DNA from 3 places in the Bacillus sp. GW823-FHT06A10 genome. Region 2 is predicted to be linked to each of the others. Evidence: riboswitches for the same ligand, from Rfam matches in the RefSeq annotation. Region 2 holds a riboswitch; each other region holds the start of a gene.
What was found. Region 2 has a riboswitch for magnesium ahead of mgtE (magnesium transporter). Riboswitches for the same ligand answer to the same signal wherever they lie in the genome.

Region 1 (4,515 bases), 910 kb from region 2:
AACTCCTAATGAAATGATAATAATCATTTCAAAGCGACATCTTTATTCATATTCCCCTCCTTTCTTTTCATTCCAATTTTTCATATTAAAATGATTTTATAGTATAAATTTGAGTGTATTGTAACATTTTTTGTAATATTATGAATAGAAAATCTCAAAAATTGGTATATACCAATTTCAACCTCGAAAAATGAGTAATATTGATAGAAAAACACTATAAAAATATCTTGCATATTTACAAAATTAAAAAGATGAATAACGTTTTTTCAATATAAAATAAAAAAGATAGCCTATATAGGCTATCTTTTTTATTTTATTTAATTACTCGCACCACTATATGCTACATGTCGTTTCTCAATTCTCTCTTCAATTTCTTTCATATTTTCTTTATTATTTAATAGTGATTGTTTATTTTCAATTAATAATTGTTTAAAAGATTTTCTCACTTTTTTTCTCATTTTCATTGTCCTCCTTGGGGGATGGGTTATATAAAAGATAAGGAATTATCTGTGTGTCCTTATAATAATTGATTGTTGTGAATTCTATTTGAACTTCATATGAAAATTCCGCTTATTTTCTGACAACTTTGTGAACACGAAAAAAAAGCTATCTAAAACTATGTTGAAATTAATTCACTTCATTATAAAAGTTACTATTTTCATCAACTTTTATCATTATATATTGTCGAAACATTTATATATTTAAAATTGAGTTCGACATAATTTTATTTACTATAATACTGTTTACAAAAACCAAAAGAGGGTGTCACCAAGTCAAAGTTCGACTTATACAACATCCCTCTTTCCAAACTATTTATAGCATATTTATTAATATTTCAGGTCTTCCCCAATTCATTTCTTCACAAACAAATCTAAGTTTTTCTTCATCCATTGTGTGTAATCCCTCTTCTAGTAAACATGAAATTGGAACTTCACAGTGAATTTGTGCTAATTGCAACGAAATATTTAAGTTCTCTAAATCACTTTCAATCTTCGTACGCTGCGCTTTTGTTAATGATTCTACATTTTCTAGTACAGCGGATACTGTTCCGTGCTCTTGAATAAGCTTATACGCTGTTTTTTCACCGATACCTTTTACACCTGGATAATTATCACTTGTATCTCCCATGAAAGCTTTTGCATGGACGATTTGCCACGGCTCTACACCTTTTTCTTCCATGATTTTCTCCGGTGTGTAATATTCGTAATTTCCAATTCCTTTACGCAGAAGCATAACTGTAACGTTCTTATCAACAAGTTGAAGTAAATCTGTATCACCAGTTAAAATATAAACTTCAGCTTCATTGCAGTATTGTTTTGCAAGCGTACCGATACAATCATCGGCTTCGTAGCCTTTCATACCGATAACTGGAATGGATAATTTTGCAGTCATTTCTTGCACTAAATCAAATTGAGGAATTAATTCTTCTGGTGGCGCTGCACGATTTGCTTTATAATTCGAGAACGATTCTGTTCTAAATGTCGTACTTCCCATATCCCAGCATGTAACGATATGTGTTGGTTCGATCGCTTGCGTAGCTGTTAACAAGTGTTTCATATAACCATGAATCCCGTTCGTAGGGGTTCCATCTTGTCGTTTCATAAATTGTCCGTAGACACTTGTTGCGTAAAAAGCACGAAATAATAGTGCCATACCATCAACTAATAATACTTTTTTCATAATTCCTCTCCTATTAAAAAAATAATAACCTCACGTTATCACGTAAGGTTATATAAATAGATTACCATTCTACGTTTTTGCTCAACTTTGTCTATTATACATTGTTTTTGTATATTTAGCACCATTAACACATTAAGACGTTCTACTACAACAAGTATGCAATATGCCTGAATACGTATTTTTTCCAGTAGAAACAACGACAGCCTTTGCACTTCCACTAACGATATGTGAACCTTTAAAACATACATTTTCAAGCTCAAGTGGATTATAATCTTTCATCCGTTTTAATGGAATAAATCGTTTACGTTCAAGGTGATAGCAGCTTTCAAACTTCTCTATACTCGCTTCGTTTCCCGTTAACACAGACTCATTCACTAATAAATCATCTGCATAAATAATACGTACATCAGCTGGCACAGCATCTCCAGCCGAAAGAAAAATCATATCTCCAGGTACAAGTTCTTGCACTGGTATCTCCATCATTTTCAGTTCACTATTTAGCCCTGTACTACTAGAACATTCTACTCTAGATACAGTAATCGTTTCACGTTGTAACTCATCACACACACGTTGTTTTGAAAAACCTGGAATCATGCCACCAAGCTTCATCATTACTTCTGTAAGAATTGCTCTTTTTGAAGTTAGTTCATTTCGGCCATATACTTGAATACGTTTTTGCGCCTCTTTCATTGATAGTCCGTCTCTTGTTGTTTTAAAATATGCAAATACAGATTTTACATCTCTTGTTGCAATTTCAATTAATAAATCTTTATTTTTTTGGAGCATTGTTTGTTCTTTTATTGATTTTTTATTTAGTTTATATGACGTGTTACCCACAGTTTTGTTTGCATATAACATATTATCGTCTCCTCCTTTACAACATAGGAAGAAACGCTTTGTTTCTCAATTTATCCACTTTTCTGTGAAAGTTGTCTAGCGCTTTATAAACGCTACATTGTGATAAATATAGAGGGAGGAACAAATCGTTTCCTGCCTACATCATATATTTTTGATTTGAAGTATATGGGTAACGGAACCGAGTCAGAATTTGACATGCTCCTCACCTCCTCGTTTAATTTTATAGTTTATACTATGAAATTACTCATAGCTTGGTAACAAAAAAGACCCCTACCCTTAAGAGAGTAGTGGCCATTACATACACAAATAAACGATTTCTAATATAATTAGAAATCTACGGACCTCTCCCTCGCCGAGTTTTAGCACTGTATAGCATAGGTACATTACCAGCTACGTTAAGAAAAACCTTAATTCGATCATTCCTGTTGACCCATTGGCGTCTCTCGACATTTTTGGGCAGTAGCATTTCTCTATACAGGAGCCTCACCTAACAGAGACTTATTTTCATTACATTGAAAATGTTACTCTTATTTAAAATAGATGTCAACAGTAGCCTACAATTTTTTCAAAAGGTATGGCAAACTAACGTATATAAAGTGAAACTTTAATCAGTGGGGGTTTTGTTCATCCCCCACTGATTATTAGCCCTCACCAATCGGGCTGCCCGGCAAATAGCGGGATAAAATAAAAAACTTTACGTTTAAACGTAAAGTTTTTAATAAGTTATACAACCAGCGATTACAATCCCAATTGAAAGCGATAAAAACATAAGAAAAAGACCGACTGCTTGATTATCTTCTTCGAGACTTTTGTTTATATTAAAGCGTGGTGTAAGCCACTCAGCTAAATAAAAGACGATAATTTGAGCCAAAATCCCAACTGCTCCCCACGAAATCATATCAAGAAGTGAAATTGAATTAGCTGCTGTCGAATATAAAACAACAGCTAACCCAAGTAATCGTCCTCCAAGCACATAGCTTACCGCCTTATTTCCTTGAGCCATTAACTTAAATTCCTTTACTTTCGTTGTCACTTCCATCAAGAACAGACCTATACATAAAAGGCCGAGTGTTACTGCTAAATATAATAAAAAATTAATCATTTTTTCCCCTCCTTTTTATACCTACCGGTAAATAGTACGATTCATTTCCTGTAATCTTTTCTCCCGCACGAATACCGATACTACTCGCTTTTCCAGCAATTAAAAACGAACCAAACACATATGACAGTTTCTCGATCCCTTTTTCTGTTTCCAAGGATACGACTGGCAGTTCGGTATACTTTTGAAATATCGGCAGTGACGCTTTATACGTTTCGTGTGCATTTTGAAGCATAATATTTTCGTCTTTATCGCGAATCGTAATTGTATCTCCTTCTCTCCCAAATGAAGGTTTTTGAACGAAAGAACCTTTTCCTAAAAATAAATCTGGTTCTAAATATGTAGGTAACATATATTCTTTAATCCACTGTTGTTCCTCATTTGTATAAAAGACCTCTTCTTCTGCTAACCCCCAAATAAGACACTGAATTGATTTTGGCTGAAGTAAAAATGCTGACAAAGGATTTATTATAAAAAGCTTTCCGGCTTTTACAAGTTGCAGCAGTTCCACACCTACCAAATCTCCTGTTTCAGGATCTTGATCCTCAATTAAATCTTCTATCGGATACGTTTGGCGATATAAAACATCAATCTTCGTCCCATCTTTATCAACTAGAGCATCCTTTGTAATTCTAAGTTCTGACATTGGCACTACTTTATTTTCAACATGGCATAGCTGACTTAAATACATAGTGGTATTCCAATCCTCGATATGTTCATGATGTGCTGTAAAAACAACATTTGGATTATCTAATCCCTTTGTCGCTTCCATTACTGCTTTCGTTACACCAGAAGATAGCAATCGTTCTTGATCCGAGTTTGGATCATCATAACCTAGATTTTCACATACTTTCCCATTCATTTGAAAACATTCCACA
Region 2 (4,515 bases):
TGCGATCATATATTTCTCCGCGTTTTCCTTGCTCTATTTGCATACGTACTTTGTAATCTTTTTTCATACCTGGGAAGATGAAGTCTGGTGTCCAATCTGTTTTCCAAGACTCTTTATCTTTCACAAGTTTTGCTTCATGGATGAATGAAACTGGTCCTACATCCGTATCCATCTTAACTTCAAAAAGAAAAAGCTCTTTATCTTTCGTATTCTCTCCTTTCATTTTAACTTTTAAATTCTTAGCTCCAATCCCCTCATATATTTTTTGATATTTTTCTGTAAATTCTTTTTTAGAAATCGATTTTTTGGCATGATCTGATAAATGATCATACATATTTGCAAACTTTTTATCATTCCATAAATTAATATATTCTTCAAATGCTTGTTTTGGCGGTTCGTTTTTATTACATCCTACCAACATAACTGCGAAACAAATGAAAAACAGCATCCATAATTTTTTCAATTCAATCTTCTCCCTTAGTTAAAAATGATAATTCCTTTCTTAATTTATTTAATAAAAAATGTTTTAACGCTTAATAGACAGTGAAAGTAAGGATATTGTTCCATATTTACAAAAAACTAAAAAAGAGTGATAAGAATTCCGTAAATTTGGAATCCTCATCACTCTCGTTTGATATTGTGCAAATCATGAATATGAAATAATAATTTCTAATTTTAAAAAATAATTTTAATTTTCCAACTAACGAGATAAAAATCATGTATTTGTTCTATTTTTAATAATTCATAAATTCGTTGAAATGTTCGCATCAAATTCATCTGATGTTTTGGTATCTATTTTTCTCCCATCAATTGTCATCTTTATTTTTTGTTTTTGGTTTGCTGTTACCACCCAAGCGTTCGGTAAATAACGATCTTCATGGGATAATGTAGACGGTGAATTTATAACCTTTCCTCCTAAATATAGCGTAGCAGAAGAACCTCCATCCATTGCCATTGCATTTATAGCGCCTTTTTCATATAGAATATCTTGACACTCTTTTAACGTAGCCCCTATACTATGCGTCTGTCTACCGTCAATAACTAGAAACATAATTGTACCATCTTCTTTTTGGGCCATAATACTTCTTGGAGCCGACCCCCAACCGCCGTCTCCTTCTGTAATCATTTTTTCTCCATTTACAATTAACTGTGGCATAAATCCAGCTGCGGAAACGACTTGTTTATCCAACAGTTGTTGGGTAGAATAATTTCCTGTTATCATTTGACCAAACTTTGTTAATCCCGTAATAATTGTAGGGGCATTTCTATCCATATTTGTATCAATAGCTTTCCCATTTTCTATCACAATTCCAGTAGCAACATTTCCTCCACCCCTTCCTGTTTCGTCAGCAAATCCACTTGCATTCACAGCAACAAGTGCATGATTACGTTTTGCCATTACGCTAATTTTTTCTCCCCTGTTAGCGCCCTGTGTTCCTTGATGGCTAACAAGTTTAACATTGAAGGGATTGCTAATAGTAACTAATTTTCCTTCAAAAAGAAAGCGACTATCTTTGTTACTTTTAATCGTTTCTACATCAATTTCTAATGGCTGATTTTTAAATTCTTCTAATCTTTTTCCTGCTATTTTTTTATAAATATGCTCATCACTATTTGACCATTTTGGATGATTAATTCTATCTTGCAATTTATCTAGTTCCTTTTGGGATAGGAATGTATACTTCGCATATTGTGGATGCTGAGAAGTTAGTATACTCCCAGCCATTGTTATGCGAAGCTCCCGGCCATAGCTAGTACCAAATAATATTCCTATGCCAATAAGCATGAAAATAGACAATAGAAGCAAAATTCGTTTGAAGATTTTTCTTAGATGTTTCATAGTTTTATCCTCCGGTATTAATTACATTCAATGAATCTTTTAAAATATTTTTTAATAAAGACAAAGGTGTTTGATTTCCTCATGCCTGAATTCCCCGCTATATTTTAGCAATTAGGGCAAAATACTTATTCCGAATTTCATTTTTTCAGTGTATATTTATAAATTTAATAACATTTTTGCAACCATGAAATAAATTACTAATCCTGTTCCGTCAACAAATGTTGTAATAAATGGACCTGAAACAACTGCAGGATCTAGTTTTAATTTTCTTAGAATCAAAGGTAAAACAGCTGCTACAAGAGAGGCCCAAATAACAATAAATAATAAAGTAATTGCTACAACTTGTGCAACTTCTGTTCCAACTCCTAACATATAAGCACGAGTGAGCCCAGCTATCCCAAGTGCAAGTCCAAGAAGCATACCTATTGCAAATTCCTTTTTCATTACACGGAAAATGTCTTTAAATTTCACCTCTCCAATACCAATTGCACGAGTAATTGTTGCTACAACCTGTGTTCCTGTATTCCCTCCAGTACCTACTAATAATGGAACAAAGAAAGCAAGGGCAACTACAGTTTCAATTTCGTCTTCAAAATACTTTAATACTGTACCTGTATATGCCTCAGCAACAAAAAGAAGTAATAACCATGGTAGACGTTTGAAGAAAATACTCCAAACGCTAGCTTCAAAGTAAGATTGATTCAACGGTTCACTTCCGCCTAACTTTTGAATATCTTCTGTAGCTTCTGCTTCCATAACATTCATTACGTCATCAAATGTTATAATACCAATCATTTTATTATTTACTGTTATCACAGGTATGGCTGCTAAATTATAATTTAGTAGCTTTTTTACAACTTCTTGCTGGTCAACTTCAGCATGTACTGAAATTACCTCTGGCATCATGATAGTAGATAATATCTCTTCATCTGCTGCTAGTAATAACTCATGTATGGAAACGATTCCCTCAAGATAACCATGACTATCAAGAACATAACTATAAGATATTGATTCTACATTTTCAGAATGTTCCCTAATGTACTTCAATGTCATTTTTACTGACCAATTTCCTCTAACTGCAACAAAATCACTTGTGACAAGACTTCCTGCCGTTTCAGGTTTGAAATTCATCAATTTTTTTACGTTATGTTTTGTAATTTTGTCTAGATACGCCATTAATTTAGCTTGTTTTTCAGGATGAACCGCTAGAAGTAAATCTACTAATTCATCAATCGGTTGTAAATTTAGTAACTTTTTAGCTTTGTTTTCAGATAAGTGAATTAAGATATTATATTTTTCTTCTGCACTCATATATTGAAGCATTTTAGAGCTTTTTAATACGGGAATCGTATTTAGCAATATGATTTGATCTTCAATTGAAAATCTTTTTACTTCTTGCGCAACATCATACGACGGAAGACGTAAAACTTTCTCTGCATCCAAATTATTTTTGGTTACAAGTAATTCTTTTAATAATTTCTTCATGTTAACTCCTCCTCATATTGCTAAGGGAGACTCTAGAGTTTCATGAGTGGTTTTGTTTTATTTTATCTGTCTAAAATTTTTTATTAGAGCAATAATAGTTACATTGCAATCAATTCATTATTTAGAATTACCTCCTTTTTGAATATAGACAAGATAAAAATAAATAACATTAAACAGAAAAACCTTTACTCAAAAAGGAGTAAAGGTTTTATCACAATACAAATAAATGATTATTAAGACAGCTCTGCCGAAATCACAGAGGTGCCTTTCTACCAAATCGTATACCACTCCCTCGTTGAGTTTTAGCACTGTATAGCATAGGTTTTTATAACCAGCTACATTAAGAAGGGCCTTAATCCGACCGTTCCTGTTGACCCATTGGCGTCTCTCGACATTTTTGGGCAGCAGCGTTTCTCTATACAGGAGCCTCACCTAACAAAGTTTATTGAATTACTTCAAAATTTAAACCAGAATTTAATATTTGTCAACTGACTTTCAATTCCATTCATAAAAAAATCTTTTATAGAAAATGAAATTATATTTTATTATAAATTTAAAATTCCCCTTAAAAAACATAGAATTCAAATAGATTTAATTCGAAGAAACGTAATAAAACATATGAAACTTATTGTTTTTAATCAAATTCCAACTTTATAACAAAAGATGAATAATTAGTCATTCTGTATATCAAAAGAACATTCACAAAAAAATCTTCTTTTATGATTAAAATCTTCTTTACTGTTTATCAAATTTATATGGTTAAACTACTTAATCAAACGATACACTACAAGTCAAAAATATGTACTTATACAGAATGATTACAGACATTTTTTCATATCATTTCTCAAAGAACTATAAAGCAATAAAACAAATAAAATTAGCAATATGGTTGCTTGACAAGCAAAAAAAATATATTTATGCTTGCTACACGAAACAAACACATAAAATTTATATTGCTTAACCTGTTAGGTGAGGCTCCTATGCAAACACAGGCTATTGCCCAAAAATGTCGAAAGACGCCAATGGGTAGAACAGGAATTGTCGGATTAAGGCTCTTCTTAAGATAGCTAAGTAATGAATTTTCATTACTTTACGTTGTATAGTGCCAAAGCTCTACTAGAGGGAAAAAAGCCTTATTTACTCATGCCATTTTGAATCCCTCTAGTTACATACTAGGGGGATTTTTGCGT
Region 3 (4,515 bases), on a different contig from region 2:
CAGATGGTTTCGGTGGATCTAAAAAGCCGATATATCCAGCGAGAATCATATCAGTTTCGTCTTTTACTGCGTACTCTTTATCATTTATGTTTCTATCTTTTTTATAAGCCACAGCAATAACCCGCATACCTTCACTATTCAATGTCTCGCTTAGTTTTTTGACATTTGAGCGTATTTCCTCAGTGAGTGTAACGATTTTTTTATCCACTTCAGTGTAGTTGCAAATTGATAAAATTTCTTCTACGGCACCTTTACAAACCATTGTATGTTCACCTGAAATATCTTTTACGATGACTGACATACGCCGGCGGGCGAAATCGAATGGAATTTCATCTAGCTTTTGAAAAGCTGATGGGTCAAATGTATTGTTTTCCTCTGTATGCTTAATAACAGCTTTATCTATTAAGTTTTTCAATCCAGTTTGATAGAAACTATTTAAATAGGCAAATTGCAAGACACGATTGCATTTATTTCCACTAGAATCTAAGTGACGAACAAGGACAACTTTATCTTCTGTTAAAGTTCCGGTTTTATCTGTACAAAGAATGTTCATAGCACCTAAGTTTTGAATAGAATTTAGCTGTTTTACAATTACTTTTTGTTTAGACATGTTAACGGCACCTTTAGCTAAATTAGCAGTTACAATCATTGGTAACATTTCAGGTGTAAGACCAACAGCAACGGCAATAGCGAAGAAGAAAGCTTCTTGCCAATCTCCCTTTGTGAATCCGTTAATGAGAAGGACGATAGGCGCCATAATAAGCATGAATGTAATTAAGAGCCAGCTTACTTTGTTTACACCTTTATCAAAGCTTGTTTCTACACGCTTTCCGATTACCTTATTTGCTAAAGAGCCGAAATACGTATCGGTACTTGTTGAGATGACAACAGCTTTTGCGCTACCACTTACAATATTTGTTCCCATGAAGCAAAGGTTTTCCATATCGAGTGGATTGTAATTTTTTTTCATGTTTTTCGGTAAGATATGCTTATTTTCTGTATGGTAGCAGTGTTCGTATTTTTCTATAGGAAGTGCTTCCCCTGTCAAAGAAGATTGATTAACAAATAAATCTTTAGCGGATACAACACGCACATCAGCTGGAACGATATCACCAGCTGAAAGGGAAATAATATCGCCAGGTACAAGCTCTTCAATTGGAATTTCTGTTGTGTAATTTCGATTTAAATTCGTTACATTTTTTGTTTCATGTACAAATCCATTTATTCTAAATACGCTCGCAGTTGTTCGAACCATAGCCTTTAACTTATCGGCAGCTTTTTGAGAACGAAATTCTTGGGAAAACCGAATCGTTGCACTAAGTAGTACCATTGCAGATACGACAATTGTTCCTTGTATGTCATCTGTGAAAAAGGAGAGTGCTCCAAGAGCTAATAAAACGAAAATAAATGGATTTTTAAATGCCAGCAGAAATTGAATGTACCACGGCGCCATTTTATTATGAGCTATTTCGTTCGGACCGTATAAAGAAAGTCTACGAGCCACTTCTTGTTTAGATAATCCATCTTGTGTTGTTTCTAGAAGTTTTAACGCAGAGATTACATCTTGTGTTGCAACCTCCACTAATAATTCGTTATTTGTTTTCACGCTATCTTGCTCATAAGCATGCTTTGTTTCTTGTCTTTGTAAATTAAACATCGGTAGTTCCTCCTCTGTCATGAAGGAGGAAACAATCTGTTACCTAACTAACTATTTGAAATGGTGAGGAACAGTTTCTTTCCTACCTACATGATGAAATATGAATGTAAAACGTATGGGTATCTGGGCCGAATCATCAATTGCCAACTGTTCCTCACCTCCGTACAATTTAGTAGTTTCTGAATATGCTATGTTTGTTTCATAGTAAGGTGCATATAGACGTAAAAAGACCTTTACTCAAAACGAGTAAAGGTCTGAATTCGCAGTTAAAAGAGTCCACAACAAAGACTGCTAGTAGACATAAATAAAAACAGTTTTTGTGTATGACAAAATACATGCACCTCTCCCTCGTTGAGTTTTAGCACTGTATAGCATAGGTACTGAAACCAGCTACGTTAAAAAAGGCCTTCATTCCGACCTTTCCTGTTGACCCATTGGCGTCTCTCGACATTTTTGGGCAGCAGCGTTTCTCTATACAGGAGCCTCACCTAACAGAGACCATATTCAATTACATGTTGAATGTTAGCACTGTAAAATCGTAGTGTCAATATCTTTTTTATCTGTGTTTTTAAAATATTAAATGGATTTATAATAGATATATGGGATGAAATACATGATATTAATTATAAATAATGTGGAAAATAAATATTTTTATAAAAGGGGAATTTGTAATGGTACCACAAAATTTTATTATAAATATTGAGAATCAAAAGTGGTTGTTTAATGAGCAGGAAGATTTATGTTCTCACGGGGAAATTTATTTAAATGTGGATGGAACGATTATTACACAAACAGGTATGGATGAGGAATGGGGAATAAGTGAATCAGCTTTAGCTCTGTTACGAACTTTAGATAAAGAATATATTTGTGATATTGAAAATGAAGAGGGGCTTATTTTGCATGGATGTGGCACTAGGCTCATGTTAGGATGCCCAATTTCAATTCATTGGACTATAAACCATATAGGTGAAAATGTGGTTTTAAAGGATTTTGTCAAAGTTATTTCTACTGATCAAAAGGCTATATACTATGAAGGGCTTCATATAGAAGTAAATGAAAATGAATATAGAAAACAAATTGTTTCTTTTGCGCTACAAGCAAAAGAATTATTCAATAAATCAAATGAAAAGATAATTTTAGATGAGTTTGATCAAAGTATGTATACAGACTTTTGGACGGAATATAATCATTTGCTAAATAAGTATAAATAAAAAAGCACTGTAACCAGTGCTTTTTTATTATAGATTACGAGATTGTAGGGTTTTCAAAAATAACAATCTCTGAACTGTTTGTAGTTGAAACGCGTTGGGCGTAATATGTTAAAGCTGAAGAAATATATGCTGGTAACGTATCATTTGTATGTGATGTTGTATATTCATGGATTAATTCCTTTAAAGTTGTCCATTCTAATTGTGCTGGGTGATCAGACACGAAAGAACTTACCCAGCGATCAAATGAAGATGAAAAATCAGTTTGTAAACGAAATACTTCTTTCATAATAAAACGCTCCCTTAAAATGTAGTATAATCATTTTAACACAAAACACGAACGATCGCTAAATTTTTTGAGTATAATGTTCGTGTTATATAGTTGTCTAGATGATTGGTTATGTAAATTCAATTTGCCATTTGAAATAACATTCCGTAAGATGAGAGATAGAGTATATTTAGAGCTGGAGGAAAGAAAGTGGAATTTGTATTTTTAGGAACTGGTGCAGGTGTTCCTTCAAAAGGAAGGAACGTTTCAGCAATTGCTTTACAATTGTTAGAAGAACGAGGACAAACTTGGTTATTTGATTGTGGCGAGGCCACGCAACATCAAATATTACATACATCTGTACGTCCGCGCCGCATTGAAAAAATATTTATTACGCATTTACATGGCGATCATATTTTTGGATTGCCTGGTTTATTAGGTAGCCGTTCATTTCAAGGAGGAACTACGCCTTTAACGGTGTATGGACCGAAAGGAATTAAACAATTTATTGAAGTGGCATTATCGGTAAGTACGACACATGTGAAATATCCACTTGAAGTTGTGGAGATAACAGAAGAAGGTACCGTATTTGAAGATAATGAATTTTATGTAGAAACGAAAAGATTGTCACACGGTATAGAATGTTTTGGATATCGTATTGTAGAGAAAGATATACAAGGTGCTCTTTTAGTTAATAAGTTGCTTGAGATGGGTGTGAAACCAGGTCCAATCTTTAAACGTTTAAAGGATGGAGAAGTAGTTGAATTAGAGGATGGCACGATATTAAATGGAAATGAGTTTATCGGCCCACCTCAAAAAGGAAGAATTATTACTATCTTAGGTGATACGCGATATTGCGAAGCGAGTAGGGAGCTTGCGCAAGATGCAGATGTACTTGTCCATGAAGCGACTTTCGCAGCAGAAGATGAGCAACAAGCGCATGATTATTTTCATTCCACATCTAAGCAAGCTGCGAGCATTGCACTTCAGGCAAATGCGAAGCGATTAATCTTAACTCACATTAGTTCTCGCTATCAAGGAGATACATATAAGGAATTATTGAAAGAGGCAAGAGAGTTGTTTGCTAATACAGAAATAGCGACAGATTTGAAATCATTCCCAGTAGAAAAATAATAATTTTGTAAAAAATGGTAACGATGGGTTACCATTTTTTTATGTCTAAAAAAATTAAAAAATAAAACTGTTATTATTTTATACTTATACTTGGATGATACAGAAAATTAGAATGGTTTGAATATATACGATAAAAATACGAAATAATGATTATTTAGAAAAACTGTTATATAAGTCAGATGACATACAAGTGATACAAATAGCAGGAACGGACTTTTATTCAGAACTTTTAAAATTCAACAAAAGTA

Region 1: another riboswitch for magnesium. It lies ahead of AC1Q8M_RS04215 (P-type ATPase actuator domain-containing protein); the one in region 2 lies ahead of mgtE (magnesium transporter).
Region 3: another riboswitch for magnesium. It lies ahead of mgtA (magnesium-translocating P-type ATPase); the one in region 2 lies ahead of mgtE (magnesium transporter).

What each region holds. Positions count from the first base shown of each region.
Region 1 is NZ_JBXAHT010000001.1:792,506-797,020, reverse strand. Features, by position in the region: gene AC1Q8M_RS04225 (FbpB family small basic protein) at 318-458, opposite strand; gene AC1Q8M_RS04220 (5'-3' exonuclease) at 814-1,680, opposite strand; gene AC1Q8M_RS04215 (P-type ATPase actuator domain-containing protein) at 1,813-2,538, opposite strand; M-box (ykoK) riboswitch at 2,875-3,040, opposite strand; gene AC1Q8M_RS04210 (DUF350 domain-containing protein) at 3,254-3,640, opposite strand; gene AC1Q8M_RS04205 (glutathionylspermidine synthase family protein) at 3,633-4,515, opposite strand, start outside.
Region 2 is NZ_JBXAHT010000001.1:1,698,180-1,702,694, reverse strand. Features, by position in the region: gene AC1Q8M_RS08575 (penicillin-binding transpeptidase domain-containing protein) at 1-463, opposite strand, end outside; gene AC1Q8M_RS08570 (phosphodiester glycosidase family protein) at 743-1,840, opposite strand; gene mgtE (magnesium transporter) at 1,997-3,325, opposite strand; M-box (ykoK) riboswitch at 3,607-3,772, opposite strand; M-box (ykoK) riboswitch at 4,280-4,456, shown strand.
Region 3 is NZ_JBXAHT010000002.1:676,109-680,623, forward strand. Features, by position in the region: gene mgtA (magnesium-translocating P-type ATPase) at 1-1,657, opposite strand, end outside; M-box (ykoK) riboswitch at 1,993-2,160, opposite strand; gene AC1Q8M_RS18370 (hypothetical protein) at 2,329-2,868, shown strand; gene AC1Q8M_RS18375 (DUF3932 family protein) at 2,903-3,154, opposite strand; gene rnz (ribonuclease Z) at 3,344-4,267, shown strand.